DNA from 2 places in the Streptomyces tuirus genome. Region 2 is predicted to be linked to the other one. Evidence: predicted binding sites of a transcription regulator. Region 2 holds the regulator's gene; the other holds the start of a gene.
What was found. Region 2 encodes HrcA, which represses chaperone genes, less so after heat shock. Its sites were predicted from a motif close to TTNGCACTCNGNNNNNCNGAGTGCNAA; they were not measured.
Positions count from the first base shown of each region.

Region 1: the regulator HrcA is predicted to act here: its motif matches at 1,598-1,624, upstream of groL (chaperonin GroEL).

Region 1 is NZ_AP023439.1:3,366,578-3,374,129, reverse strand. Features, by position in the region: gene thrC (threonine synthase) at 1-349, shown strand, start outside; gene IGS69_RS15355 (MoaD/ThiS family protein) at 469-744, shown strand; gene IGS69_RS15350 (cold-shock protein) at 1,190-1,393, shown strand; gene groL (chaperonin GroEL) at 1,787-3,409, shown strand; gene IGS69_RS15340 (NADH:flavin oxidoreductase) at 3,639-4,763, shown strand; gene IGS69_RS15335 (carboxylesterase/lipase family protein) at 4,854-6,404, shown strand; gene IGS69_RS15330 (hypothetical protein) at 6,415-6,984, opposite strand; partial or broken gene IGS69_RS15325 (hypothetical protein) at 6,998-7,552, opposite strand, start outside.
Region 2 is NZ_AP023439.1:2,324,323-2,331,874, reverse strand. Features, by position in the region: gene IGS69_RS10835 (MBL fold metallo-hydrolase) at 1-730, opposite strand, end outside; gene hrcA (heat-inducible transcriptional repressor HrcA) at 900-1,916, shown strand; gene dnaJ (molecular chaperone DnaJ) at 1,916-3,052, shown strand; gene IGS69_RS10820 (nitronate monooxygenase) at 3,213-4,331, shown strand; gene IGS69_RS10815 (16S rRNA (uracil(1498)-N(3))-methyltransferase) at 4,328-5,068, shown strand; gene IGS69_RS10810 (hypothetical protein) at 5,208-5,753, shown strand; gene IGS69_RS10805 (S41 family peptidase) at 5,799-7,552, shown strand, end outside.

The DNA.
Region 1 (7,552 bases), 1.0 Mb from region 2:
GAACACCATCGCCAAGTCGCTCGCCATCGGCAACCCGGCGGACGGGCCCTACGTGCTGGACATCGCGCGGCGGACCGGCGGTGCGGTGGAGGACGTGAACGACGAGCAGGTCGTCGACGCGATCAAGGTCCTTGCCCGGACCGAGGGGATCTTTGCGGAGACCGCCGGTGGTGTGACGGTGGGTGTCACCAAGAAGCTGCTGGAGAACGGGCTGCTGGATCCGTCCAAGACCACGGTGGTGCTCAACACGGGGGACGGTCTCAAGACGCTGGATGCGGTGGCGGGCACGGGTCTGACGGCGACCATTCGTCCCAGCCTCGAGTCTTTCCGTGAGGCCGGGCTCGTCTGAGCGTCGTTGTTTGCTGCGGGCCTGTGGGGGCTGGTCGCGCCCGCGCGGCGGAGCCGCAAATCGACACAGCCCCGCGCCCCTAGAAGCAGGTGCGTCACCCAACCCGGAGGTTGCAAGTCATGAGCGTCACCGTCCGCATCCCCACCATCCTGCGTACCTACACCGGCGGGCAGGCTGAGGTGTCCGCCGATGGTGGGACCCTCGGCGAGGTCATCGCCGACCTGGAGAAGAACCACACCGGGATCGCCGCCCGGGTGCTGGACGACCAGGGCAAGCTGCGTCGGTTCGTCAACGTGTACGTCAACGACGACGATGTGCGGTTCGAGCAGGGGCTGGAGACGGCCACGCCGGACGGTGCCGGTGTGTCGATCATTCCCGCCGTCGCCGGCGGCTGAACCGGTCGGGCGGCCTGTTATTACCTTCGGTAACGGCCGTCACTGAGAGTTCATCGAATTGCCCCCTCCGTGAGAGAAGCGGAGGGGGCAATTCTGCGTGATTGAGCGCGGTACAGTTGGGGAACGCGATCCCGATCCCCTGATCGGAACCCTGAATTCCCGCTGCGAGTCCGACAAGATGTAGCCAAAGTGTGCGCATCTTTTGCGGCTTTTGTTCCCTTTGTGCGGCCCGACTTGCCCTGAATTCGGACGAATTCTCCCTACATTCCGGACCCGGCGCGTCCAGAATTCTCGTCCGATTGACCTGTTGCAGACGGCAGTTGGACAGATACATTCAGCCGCGGTCGACGCGTTCCGGCGCACGCCCCCAACCGTGGGGGGTGAGGTCTGACCCGGATCCGCGAAGTGTGGATCTGTGCAAGGGCCAGTAATAGGGGAGTTAGGCATGGCTCAGGGCACCGTCAAGTGGTTCAACGCGGAGAAGGGGTACGGCTTCATCGCGGTCGACGGTGGTGCGGATGTTTTCGTCCACTACAGCGCGATTCAGATGGACGGCTACCGCACCCTTGAAGAGGGCCAGCGGGTCGAGTTCGAGATCTCGCAGGGCCAGAAGGGACCGCAGGCCGACATGGTTCGCGTCTCTGCCTGAACGCGCACCACGACCAACGCATCAGCGACCGGTCTTCTCAGAAGGGCCCGTACCCCCCGGGGTGCGGGCCCTTCGGCCTGTTCGAACACCCCATGGAGCGGTGTTCGCGAGGGGCTGACGCCCCCGCCCGATCCCCCGGAGGCGCTTGCGCCCACCCGTCGCCCGACCACCACCCCTCAACGAGCACTCGCTACGCGAGCGCGCCTTGCACTCTCGGGGGTCGAGTGCTAATCATTGCGTTAGCACTCTGAAGGTGAGAGTGACAACGTAAGGACCGGGTCGGTGAGGCCCGCAGGCCGGGTGGGGAAGGAACCACAAGGCTGGCGAGCCGTCCGTCGCGGGCGCGGGCGCGGTCCGAAGTAATCACCCCCAGTCCTGGAGGGACCACTTCACATGGCCAAGATCATCGCGTTCGACGAGGAGGCGCGGCGCGGCCTCGAGCGCGGCATGAACCAGCTCGCGGACGCTGTCAAGGTGACGCTCGGCCCCAAGGGCCGCAACGTCGTCCTCGAGAAGAAGTGGGGCGCGCCCACGATCACCAACGATGGTGTGTCCATCGCCAAGGAGATCGAGCTCGAGGACCCGTACGAGAAGATCGGCGCCGAGCTGGTCAAGGAAGTCGCCAAGAAGACGGACGACGTCGCCGGTGACGGTACGACCACCGCGACCGTTCTCGCCCAGGCCCTGGTCAAGGAGGGTCTGCGCAACGTAGCCGCCGGCGCCAACCCGATGGCCCTCAAGCGCGGTATCGAGCGCGCCGTCGAGGCCGTCTCCGCCGCCCTGCTGGAGCAGGCGAAGGACGTCGAGACCAAGGAGCAGATCGCCTCCACGGCCTCCATCTCCGCCGCCGACACCCAGATCGGCGAGCTCATCGCCGAGGCCATGGACAAGGTCGGCAAGGAAGGCGTCATCACCGTCGAGGAGTCCCAGACCTTCGGTCTGGAACTGGAGCTCACCGAGGGTATGCGCTTCGACAAGGGCTACATCTCGGCGTACTTCGCCACCGACATGGAGCGTATGGAGGCCGTCCTCGACGACCCGTACATCCTGATCGCCAACTCGAAGATCAGCAACGTCAAGGACCTGCTGCCGCTCCTCGAGAAGGTCATGCAGTCGGGCAAGCCGCTGCTGATCATCGCCGAGGACGTCGAGGGCGAGGCCCTGTCGACCCTGGTCGTCAACAAGATCCGCGGCACCTTCAAGTCCGTCGCCGTCAAGGCCCCGGGCTTCGGCGACCGCCGCAAGGCGATGCTGCAGGACATCGGCATCCTCACCGGCGGCGAGGTGATCTCCGAGGAGGTCGGCCTCAAGCTGGAGAACGCCACGATCGACCTGCTGGGCCGGGCCCGCAAGGTCGTCGTCACCAAGGACGAGACCACCATCGTCGACGGTGCCGGCTCCCCCGAGCAGGTCCAGGGCCGGGTCAACCAGATCCGCGCCGAGATCGAGAACAGCGACTCGGACTACGACCGCGAGAAGCTGCAGGAGCGCCTGGCGAAGCTCGCCGGCGGTGTCGCGGTCATCAAGGCCGGTGCCGCCACCGAGGTGGAGCTCAAGGAGCGCAAGCACCGCATCGAGGACGCCGTGCGCAACGCCAAGGCGGCCGTCGAGGAGGGCATCGTCGCCGGTGGTGGCGTGGCCCTGCTGCAGGCCTCCCAGGTCTTCGAGAAGCTGGAGCTCGAGGGTGACGAGGCGACCGGCGCCAACGCCGTGAAGCTCGCCCTGGAGGCCCCGCTGAAGCAGATCGCCGTCAACGGTGGTCTCGAGGGCGGCGTCGTCGTGGAGAAGGTCCGCAACCTCCAGGTCGGCCACGGCCTGAACGCCGCGACCGGTGAGTACGTCGACATGATCGCCGAGGGCATCATCGACCCGGCGAAGGTGACCCGCTCTGCCCTGCAGAACGCCGCCTCCATCGCCGCGCTGTTCCTCACCACCGAGGCCGTCATCGCCGACAAGCCGGAGAAGGCCGCCGCGCCCGCCGGCGGCGGCATGCCGGGCGGTGACATGGACTTCTGATCGACCCCAGGGTTGATCAACGTCCTTACCGAGGGCGGCACTTCCTGTTCCGGCAGGGGGTGCCGCCCTCGGGCGTGTCCGGGGGTACGCCCCCTCGCGAGCTCAAGGGCGCGCCTCTCGCGTGTCCGGGATCACAGCCGGGACGGGATGCGGGGGCCGGGCTGGGTGGTTGAATCATGCGTCCTATGCGTATGCACATACCATCCGGTACCCCCGAGGGAGCCCCCACGTGACTGTCGCCGCCTCCGCATCCCGCGCCGCCGAAATCCTGTCCCGGCCCGTAACGCTGGGCGGCCTGACCGTTCCGAACCGGATCGCGATGGCCCCGATGACCCGCATGTTCTCCCCGGGCGGCGTGCCCGGCGAGGACGTCGTCTCGTACTACGCGCGCCGCGCCGCCGCCGGAGTCGGCCTGATTGTCACCGAGGGCACCTACGTCGGCCACGACTCGGCCGGGCAGAGCGACCGCGTGCCGCGCTTCCACGGCGAGGAGCAGCTCGCGGGCTGGGCGAAGGTCGCCGAGGCGGTGCACGCCGCGGGCGGCACGATCGTGCCCCAGCTGTGGCACATCGGCATGGTCCGCAACCAGGGCGAGCCCCCGGTCGCCGACGCCCCCGCCGTCGGCCCCTCCGGTCTGCGCATCGGCGCGACGGAGCCCACCGGCAAGGCCATGACCCAGGCCGACATCGACGCCGTCATCGGCGCGTTCGCCGAGGCCGCCGCTGCCGCCGAGCGCATCGGCTTCGACGGCGTCGAGCTGCACGGCGCCCACGGCTACCTGCTCGACCAGTTCCTCTGGGAGGGCACCAACCGCCGCACCGACGCCTACGGCGGCGACAGGGTCGCCCGCGCCAAGCTCTCCGAGGAGATCGTCACCGCCGTCCGCGAGAGCGTCTCCGCCGACTTCCCCGTCATCTTCCGCTACTCCCAGTGGAAGCAGGAGGCCTACGACGCCCGCCTCGCCGAGACGCCCGAGGAGCTGGAGGCCATCCTGGCCCCGCTCGCGGCGGCCGGTGTCGACGCCTTCCACGCCTCCACCCGCCGTTACTGGGTGCCCGAGTTCGACGACTCCGACCTCAACCTGGCCGGCTGGACCAAGAAGCTCACCGGCAAGCCCACCATCACCGTCGGCTCGGTCGGCCTGAACGGTGACTTCCTCAAGGCCTTCCAGGGCCAGGGCGCCGAACTGGGCGACCTCGACAACCTCCTGGACCGTTTCGAGCGCGACGAGTTCGACATGGTCGCCGTCGGCCGCGCGCTGCTCCAGGACCCCGAGTGGGCCCGCAAGGTGCTCGACGGCCGCACCGAGGAGCTGGCGCCCTACAACCCGGCGGCGCTGAAGTCCCTCAGCTGACCTCCGTCACCTGAGGCCCTGGATCTGCTTGCGTCAGTCAAGGACACTGACTGAGCGCCCGTTCACCGGCCTTGAGTTGAGGAGATCCAGATGACGACGACCGAGTCCCGCCCGCCGCACGACGGTTCCGCCGGGCAGCCCGGGCCGGTGGTGCGCACCACCGCCGGGGCGGTCCGGGGCCGGAGGGAGGCGGGGCTCGCGGTCTTCCGCGGCATCCCGTTCGCCGCGCCCCCGGTGGGCGCGGCCCGCTTCCAGGCACCCCGCCCCGCCCAGCCCTGGGACGGCATACGGGAGGCCCACGCCTTCGGCCCGCCGCCCCCGCAGGACCTCGGCAGCCTGGGCGGCCCGGGCCTGCTCGACCTTCCCGAGGGCGACGACTGGCTCACGGTCAACGTCTGGACGCCCGAACCCGACCCGGCGGCCCGCCGCCCGGTCATGGTGTGGATCTACGGCGGCGCCTACAAGCTCGGCCACTCCGGCAGCCCCGGCTACGACGCCCACCGCATCGCCGCCGACGGCGACGTGGTGGTCGTGTCCCTCAACTACCGCCTGGGCATGGAGGGTTTCGCGCACATCGAGGGAGCGCCCGCCAACCGCGGACTGCTCGACCAGGTGGCCGCGCTGGAGTGGGTGAGGGACAACGTCGAGGCCTTCGGCGGCGACCCCGACCAGGTCACGATCTTCGGGGAGTCCGCGGGCGCAGGCTCGGTCGCCTCGCTGCTCTCCATGCCGCGCGCGGCCGGGCTGTTCCAGCGGGCGATCGCCCAGAGCGTGCCGGGGACGTTCTTCTCCGACGCGCTCGCCCGGGACATCGGCACCGCCCTCGCCGCCGAGGCGGGACTGCGCCCCACCGTCGCCGACCTCTCGACGATCGCCCCGCACCGGCTGACGTCGGCGGGCGAGACACTGAGCGCCAAGATGCTCCAGCGCATCGACCGCTGGGGCCAGGCGGCGCCCACGGTCACGCCGTTCGCCCCGGTCGTCGACGGCGAGGTCCTGCCGACGAGCCCGTGGCAGGCGCTGCGGTCCGGATCGGCGGCGGACGTCGACCTCCTCGTCGGCCACAACCGCGACGAGTACCGCCTCTTCATCGCCATGGCCGGACAGCTCGGCCAGATATCCGACGAGCGGGCGGCCTCGGCCCTGAGCCTCTTCGCCCCCAGCGGTGCACAGGCGTACCGCGACGCCTTCCCCGACGCCTCCCCGAGCGAGCTCTACGAACGCGTCCAGACGGACTGGCTGTTCAACATGCCGTCCCTGCACCTGGCCGAGGCGCAGCGCGCGGGCGGCGGCAGCGCGCACGTCTACGAACTGACCTGGCCGGCCCCGGGCAACGGCGGCGCGCTCGGCGCCTGCCACGCCCTGGACATCCCGCTGCTGTTCGGCACCTACGGGGCGGACCTGGGGCTGCTGCTGTTCGCGGGCGCGGAGCCGTCCGCCGAGGCCCTCGCGCTCTCGTCCCGCTTCCGCGCGTCCTGGACGTCCTTCGCGAGGTCGGGCGACCCGGGCTGGCCGGCGTACGACGACGAGCGGCGGCTGGTGCAGGTGCTCGACGCGGAGCCAGAGGTGCGGGCGTACCCGGAGGAGCGGTCGCGGCGGCTGTGGGAGGGGTACGAGTTCCTGCCCCTGCCGCTGCTGTGAGCCCGGGCCGCTACAGGTTGCCCATCGGCTCGATGTCCACCCGCACCGGCGTCCCCCACACCCGCAGCACCTCGTAGTCGGTGAACTCGTGGACCAGCCGGTACGCCATGGCGGCCCGGGGAGCCTTGCGCTGGGCGTTGATGAACAGTTCGGCCTCGCGTCGGTCCCGGCGCGGGGTGCCGCACAGCTGCCAGGCCTGACCGTTCCACAGCTCCGCCAGCCAGCGCTGCTGGGGCTGGGGACGGTCGCCGCGCACGCCGTAGCGGGACGGCGCGGGCTCGGCGGGCCGGTGCTGCGGGGCGGGCCCGTTGAACTCCGCCCGGCGGGCCGCCCTGCGCCGCGTCTCGCACAGCAGGCACAGATCGGGGGCGGCCTCGTCGACCGGGCCGTTCGGGTGCTCGGGGCAGCGGGTACTGGGCGCGGCGCCCGTGACACTCTCGTCCAGCAGGTCCAGGGCGCGCTTCAGATCGGCCTTGACCTCGTGCAGCTTGGCGTCCGGGGTGTCGGCGGAGAGGGCCTCCCCGTGCTCCCCGAGCAGACGGAGGGCGCGGCCTAGGGCGGTCAGCTGGGAGTGGTTCATGAGTCCATTGTCGTCAGTCGGCGTAGTCGTGGCGTCGGCGGGACATCGCGGCCCGGATCCCGGCCGCGTGTGCGTGGACCGTGGGGGCGGAGAGGGGTGCGGCGGGTTGCGTGGGGGCGCGTTCGCCCCGGCAGGCGCTGCAACGGCCTCCTGGCAGGGTTTCCGGACGCCCTGGGGCGCCGCACTTCGCGCACTCCAGGACCCGTAGGGGTGGGCGTGGAGGGGGTGGGGGCGGGAGTTTGCTGGTCAGGCGAGTGCGGACGAGCGCGGCGGGGTGATGGACCGGTGTCGGCAGGCCGGCTGTGAGCGCACGACTACGTCCTCCTCCGAGGCGCCCCGTGCGAACCACTCCGTCACGAGTGGGGCGAGGTCCGCGCAGTCGGTCTGGGAGAGGGACAGGACGGGGGTTGTGCGGCCGAGGGCGGCCAGGAGGATGTGAGCGCGGGAACGGGTGGGGCGTGCCGCCTGCGGCCGTGGCGCGTCGCCGCGGGTGAACGCCGTCCACCAGTCGTCATCCCTGGCGGTACCGGACCACCACGATCGGGTGATCCAGCGGGAGCTGCCGTCG
Region 2 (7,552 bases):
ACCGCGACACGCCGAAACGCGCCGCCAGCGCGTCCCGTTGGGCCCGCACGAACGCCGCGTCCACCACCGCTCCGTGACCGGGCACGTACACCGCGTCCTCACCGCCCAGGCCGAGCAGCCGGTCCAGGGCGGCCGGCCAGTGCGACGGCACCGCGTCGGGGCCCGCCTGCGGCTCGCCGGACTCCTCCACCAGGTCACCGCAGAACACCACTTCCGGATCGCCCGGCACCAGCACCGCCAAGTCGTGCGCGGTGTGCCCCGGGCCGACGTTCGCCAGCAGCACCTGGCACCCGCCGCCCAGGTCGAGGGTCCACTCGCCGGAGACCAGGTGCCCGGGCGGGACCAGCCGCTGCGCCGCCTCCTCGGCCGTGGGCGCCGCCAGGCCGTGGCGTACCGCGTCCGCGCGCAGCTCCTCCCGGTCCCGCACCCGCGACAGCACGGCGTCCACACCCACCGCGCCGAACACCTCCGCGTCCGGGAAGGCAGCCGCCCCGAAGACGTGGTCGAAGTGCGGATGGGTCAGCGCGAGATGTGTCACACGATGGCCCGCGAGCGACCGCGCCTGCGCACGCAACTTCGCTCCCTCGGCGAGGCTCGACCCCGCGTCGATCAAGAGGGCGGCGCCCTCCCCGGCGACCAGCCCCGCCGTGCAGTCCCACACCGGCAGCCGGCACCGCCCCACCCCGGCGGCCACGCGCTCCCATCCGAGGTCTTCCCAAGTCACCGTCATACGGCGACGCTAGCGGTGCGCCCCGCTCGGGGCACGGCGCCGCACGACCAGCCTTGCCGGGGGTGTACCCCACCGCCGTACACTGGGCCGGGGAATGCTGGCACTCGCACGCGCAGAGTGCCAGGCCGGACCGGCAGGCAAGCAGGCGGAGACTTTGGAGGTGTGCGCGATGCTCAGTGAACGCAGGCTTCAGGTGCTGCGCGCCATCGTCCAGGACTACGTCGGCACCCAGGAGCCGGTGGGTTCCAAGGCCCTCACCGAGCGGCACAGCCTCGGTGTCTCCCCGGCGACCGTCCGCAACGACATGGCGGCCCTGGAGGACGAGGGGTACATCGCCCAGCCGCACACGAGTGCCGGGCGCATCCCCACCGACAAGGGCTACCGGCTGTTCGTCGACAAGCTCGCCGGCGTCAAGCCGATGACCGCGCCCGAGCGGCGCGCGATCCAGAACTTCCTCGAAGGTGCCGTCGACCTCGACGACGTCGTGGCGCGTACGGTGCGGCTGCTCGCGCAGATCACGCGTCAGGTCGCCGTCGTGCAGTACCCGTCGCTGACCCGTTCGACGGTGCGGCACGTGGAGCTGCTCTCCCTCGCGCCCGCGCGCGTGATGCTCGTGCTGATCACGGACACCGGGCGGGTCGAGCAGCGGGTGGTCGACTGCCCGGCGCCCGTCGGCGACGCCTCGCTCGCGGATCTGCGCGCCCGGCTCAACAGCCGTGTGGCGAACCGCCGTTTCGCGGATGTGCCGAGTCTGGTGGAGGATCTCCCGGAGGCGTTCGAGCACGAGGACCGGGGTACGGTCTCTACGGTGCTCTCCACACTGCTGGAGACGCTCGTCGAGGAGAACGAGGAGCGGCTGATGATCGGCGGCACCGCCAATCTGACCCGCTTCGGGCATGACTTCCCTCTCACGATCCGGCCGGTGCTGGAGGCGCTCGAGGAGCAGGTCGTGCTCCTCAAGCTGCTCGGCGAGGCGCAGGATCCGGGCGTGACCGTACGGATCGGTCACGAGAACGCCCACGAAGGACTCAACTCCACGTCCGTCGTGTCGGTCGGCTACGGTTCGGGCGGCGAGGCAGTCGCCAAGCTCGGCGTGGTCGGACCGACCCGCATGGACTACCCGGGAACGATGGGAGCGGTACGCGCAGTGGCACGGTACGTCGGACAGATCCTGGCGGAGTCGTAGTGGCCACGGACTACTACGCCGTACTCGGCGTGCGCCGCGACGCCTCGCAGGAAGAGATCAAGAAGGCCTTCCGGCGGCTCGCGCGCGAGCTGCACCCGGACGTCAACCCCGATCCGAAGACCCAGGAGCGGTTCAAGGAGATCAACGCCGCTTACGAGGTGCTGTCGGACCCGCAGAAGAAGCAGGTCTACGACCTCGGCGGCGACCCGCTCTCGCAGGCCGGTGGCGGCGGCGCGGGCGGCTTCGGAGCCGGTGGTTTCGGGAACTTCTCGGACATCATGGACGCGTTCTTCGGTACGGCGTCGCAGCGCGGACCGCGCTCGCGCACCCGCCGCGGCCAGGACGCGATGATCCGCATCGAGGTCGAGCTCGACGAGGCCGCCTTCGGCACCACGAAGGACATCCAGGTCGACACGGCCGTCGTCTGCAACACCTGCAACGGCGAGGGCGCGGCCCCGGGCACCTCCGCCCAGACGTGTGACATGTGCCGTGGCCGCGGTGAGGTCTCGCAGGTCACCCGGTCCTTCCTGGGCCAGGTCATGACGTCCCGCCCCTGCCCGCAGTGTCAGGGTTTCGGCACGGTCGTCCCGACCCCGTGCCCGGAGTGCGCGGGCGACGGCCGCGTCCGGTCCCGCCGCACGCTCACGGTCAAGATCCCGGCCGGTGTGGACAACGGCACACGGATCCAGCTCGCCGGCGAGGGCGAGGTCGGACCCGGCGGCGGTCCGGCCGGTGACCTCTACGTCGAGATCCACGAGCTGCCGCACAGCACGTTCCAGCGGCGCGGTGACGACCTGCACTGCACGGTGACGATCCCCATGACGGCGGCGGCCCTCGGCACGAAGGTGCCGCTGGAGACGCTCGACGGCATGGAGGAGGTCGACATCCGCCCGGGCACCCAGTCCGGCCAGTCGATCCCGCTGCACGGCCGGGGCGTCACGCACCTGCGCGGCGGCGGACGCGGCGACCTCATCGTCCACGTCGAGGTCCAGACCCCGACCAAGCTCGACCCCGAGCAGGAGCGCCTGCTCCGCGAGCTCTCCAAACTCCGCGGCGAGGAACGCCCCACGGGGCAGTTCCAGCCGGGGCAGCAGGGGTTGTTCTCGCGGTTGAAGGACGCGTTCAACGGTCGCTGAGGAGGCGCCTGTGACGGGCGCCTTCAACGGTCGCTGACGGGGCGCCTGCAACGGGTGACACGGGACGCCTCCCGGGTGACGGGAGGTGCCTGTTCCTCTGGTCTATGCCAGTCGGCAGGCCGGTTTCGGAGTTGTTCGGAGGACGTGACAACATGCCGTCATGTCCTCCGCACTGACCGATCTCTTCCCCCACCCGATCGTGCAGGCCCCCATGGCGGGCGGCGTCTCCGTACCGCAGCTCGCCGCGGCCGTGTGCGAAGCGGGCGGGCTCGGGTTCCTCGCCGCCGGGTACAAGACCCCCGACGGGATGTACCAGGAGATCAAGCAGCTCCGGAGCCTCACCAGCAGGCCCTTCGGCGTCAACGTCTTCATGCCGCAGCCGGAGTACCCCGGTGCAAGCACCGGCTCCACCGGAGCGGCCGGCGCCGCGCTCCCTCATGCCGCCGCCGTCGACGTCTACGCCCATCAGCTGGCCGGCGAGGCCACCTGGTACGAGGCCGAGCTCGGCGATCCGGACAGCGGACGCGACGACGGCTTCGAGGCCAAGCTCGTGGTGCTGCGCGACAACCCCGTGCCGGTGGTGTCGTTCCACTTCGGCGTCCCGGGCCGCGAGGTCGTCGACGCCCTGCACCGCGTCGGCACCTTCGTCCTGGCCGCCGCGACCACCCCCGACGAGGCCCGGGCCGTCGAACGGGCGGGTGCGGACGGGGTCATCGCCCAGGGCATCGAGGCCGGCGGCCACCAGGGCACCCACCGGGACATCCCCGAGACGGACGGGACGGGCATCGGGCTGCTGTCGCTGATCGCCCAGGTCCGTGAGGCCGTGAGCATCCCGATCGTCGCCGCCGGCGGCATCATGCGCGGCGGCCAGATCGCCGGGGTCCTCGCGGCCGGGGCGAGCGCGGCCCAGCTGGGCACCGCCTTCCTCGCCACGCACGAGTCGGGCGCGAACGCCCTGCACAAGCAGGCGCTGACCAACCCGCTGTTCGTCCGTACCGAGCTGACCCGGGCGTTCTCCGGGCGGCCCGCGCGAGGCCTGGTCAACCGGTTCCTGCGCGAGCACGGCCCGTACGCGCCCGCCGCCTACCCCGAGATCCACCACCTCACCTCGCCGCTGCGCAAGGCCGCCGCCAAGGCCGGTGACGCGCAGGGCATGGCGCTGTGGGCCGGCCAGGGGCACAAGATGGCCCGGGAGTTGCCCGCCGGGCAACTGGTCGAGGTGCTGGCCGGGGAACTGGCCGCCGCCCGCGCCTCGTTGACGGGCGGGGGCGCGCTGTGACCGCGCCGGTGTTCGTGGTCGAGCACTTCGACGCGGGCCATGGCGGCCGGTACGTCCTCGACGGGCCGGAAGGACGGCACGCCGTCTCCGTGAAGCGGCTGCGCGCCGGTGAGGACGTCGTCCTCACGGACGGGGCGGGCCGCTGGGCGGACTGCGTCGTGCTCGGCACGGAGGGCAAGGACCGGCTGATCCTCCAGCTGGACTCGTGGTCCGAGGAGCCCGCGGAGCAGCCCCGGGTCACCGTCGTCCAGGCCCTACCCAAGGGCGACCGCGGCGAGCTCGCCGTCGAGACGATGACCGAGGTCGGTGTCGACGCGATCGTGCCGTGGGCGGCGGCGCGCTGCATCACGCAGTGGAAGGGCGACCGCGGGGTCAAGGCGCTGGGCAAGTGGCGGGCCACGGCCCGGGAGGCCGGCAAGCAGTCCCGCCGGGTGCGCTTCCCGGAGGTCGCTCAGGCGGCGACGACCAAGCAGGTCGCCGCCCTGCTGGCCGGGGCGGACTTCGCCGCCGTGCTGCACGAGAGCGGGGACGCGCCGCTGGCGACGGCCGAACTCCCGGCCACCGGTGACATCGTGCTGGTCGTGGGGCCCGAGGGAGGCATCGCGCCGGAGGAACTGGCGCTGTTCGAGGAGGCGGGGGCGCAGGCGTACCGCCTCGGGCGCAGTGTGCTGCGCACATCGACCGCCGGGACGGCCGCCGCGGCCGTGCTCCTGGCACGCACCGGACGCTGGTCCTGACCCGCTTGGAAGCACCGAGGAACTCGCCCGGGTTCGCCTGCTCGTGACCGACTTCTGGAGCTTCAGGAGTGGCTGGCGCTGCGCGGCTGACGCCTTTGCGCCCTACCGCGCGGCCCCCGTCAGTGGCAGGCTCCCCTCCATGGGGGTTTCGACGAGGTACCGACTGGGGCCGCGCGGGCGGCGGGTGGCGGTCGCGGCGACGTTCGCCGTGCTGGCGGTGGGCGGCGCCGTCGCCTGCGAGCCCGGCGCCATCAGCTCCGCGTCCGTGGCGTACACCACCGACGAGACCGTGACCAAAGAGCTCAACCGGCAGAAGGCGGGCGTGCGTTGGCTCACCTGCACGGCCTCCTACGGGGACAACGGCGGGAAGTCGTCACCCTCGGCGCGTGAGCGGACCGTCGCGACCGTCGACTGCGAGGGCGAGACCAAGGACGGCAAGGACATCACCGTCGACGGCAAGGTCACCCACGCGGTGGACGGCGCCTGTGTGCGCGGGAACATCACCGCCAAGGTGGACGGCAAGGTGTGGTTCCAGGTCGACGGCCTCGGCGACTGCGACTCCACCACCCCGCCCCCCGTCGGCGGGCCCGCCGACGGCCGGCCCGGACCGACTGTCACCGTGACCGTCACCCAGACCGTCTGGTGCGACCGGTACCCGGACTGCCGCCCCGTCGAGGGCAAGTGATCCGAACTCTGTCCGCGCGGCGTGCTCCCTGCATAGGGTGATCGGGTGACATCGTCTGCTTACCTCCGGTTCCCCCATGTGCACGGCGACCTGGTCGCCTTCACCGCCGAGGACGACGTGTGGCTCGCTCCACTCGACGGCGGCCGGGCCTGGCGGGTCAGCGCCGACAACGTGCCGGTGACCCAGCCCCGCATCTCGCCCGACGGCGCCACCGTCGCCTGGACCTCCACCCGCGACGGCGCCCCCGAGGTCTTCGTCGCCCCGGTCGACGGCGGCCCGGCCAAGCGGCTGACGTACTGGGGGAGCCTCAAGACACAGGTGCGCGGCTGGACTCCGGAGGGCGAGGTGCTGGCGATCAGCACCCAGGGGCAGGCGAGCCTGCGCCGCACTTGGGCGCGCGCCGTCCCGCTGGACGGCGGCCCGGCCACCACCCTGCCGTACGGACCCGTCGGCGACGTCGCCCACGGCCCGCACACGGTGCTGCTGTCCGCACCGATGGGGCGTGAGGCGGCCTGGTGGAAGCGCTACCGCGGCGGTACGGCGGGCAAGTTGTGGATCGACCGCGAGGACGACGGCCAGTTCACGCGGCTGCACGAGGACCTCGACGGCAACCTCGAGTACCCGGTGTGGGTGGGGGACCGGGTCGGCTTCCTCTCCGACCACGAGGGCACCGGAGCGCTCTACTCCTCCCTCGCCGACGGCTCCGACCTGCGCCGGCACACCCCGCTCGACGGCTTCTACGCCCGGCACGCCGCGACCGACGGCACTCGGGTCGTCTACTCCAGCGCCGGCGAACTGTGGGTGCTGGACGACCTGGAGGGAGCCGAGCCGCGGCGGCTGGACGTGCGGCTGGGCGGACAGCGCACCGACCTCCAGCCGTTCCCGGTGAACGCCTCCCGGTGGTTCGGGTCGGCGTCCCCGGACTACACGGCCCGCGGCAGCGCGGTCGCCGTACGCGGCTCCGTGCACTGGGTCACCCACCGCGCCGGACCGGCGCGCGCACTGGCCGCGACACCCGGGGTGCGGGCCCGGCTGCCGCGCACGTTCCGCGCGGACGGCGAGCAGTGGGTGGTGTGGGTGACGGACGCCGAGGGCGACGACGCCCTGGAGTTCGCGCCCGCCACCGGAGTCGCCCCCGGGGCGACGCCCCGCCGGCTCGCCGCCGGGCAGCTCGGCCGGGTGCTGGACCTCGCCATGGCGCCCGACGGCAGCCGAGCGGCCGTCTCCTCCCACGACGGGCGCCTGCTGCTCGTGGAGCGGGAGACGGGCGAGGTGCGGGAGGTCGACCGCAGCGACGACGGAGACGTGTCGGGCCTCGTCTTCTCACCCGACTCGTCCTGGCTGGCCTGGTCCCACCCCGGCCCCCGGCCCCTGTGCCAGCTGAAGCTCGCCAACACCACCGACCTCTCGGTCACCGAGGCCACCCCGCTGCGCTTCCAGGACTACGCGCCCGCGTTCACGATGGACGGCAAGCACCTCGCGTTCCTGTCGACCCGCTCCTTCGACCCGGTCTACGACGAGCACGTCTTCGACCTGGCCTTCGTGGTGGGCTCCCGGCCGCATCTGATCACCCTCGCGGCCACCACGCCCTCCCCGTTCGGGCCGCAGCGGCATGGCAGGTCCTTCGAAACGCCCGACCGGGAGGAGACCCCCGACAGCGAGGGCACTCCCACCACCCGCATCGACCTCGAAGGCCTCGCCGACCGCATCGTGCCCTTCCCGGTCGAGGCCGCCCGCTACACCAACCTGCGCGCCGCCAAGGACGGCGTCCTGTGGCTGCACCACCCGGTCACCGGTGT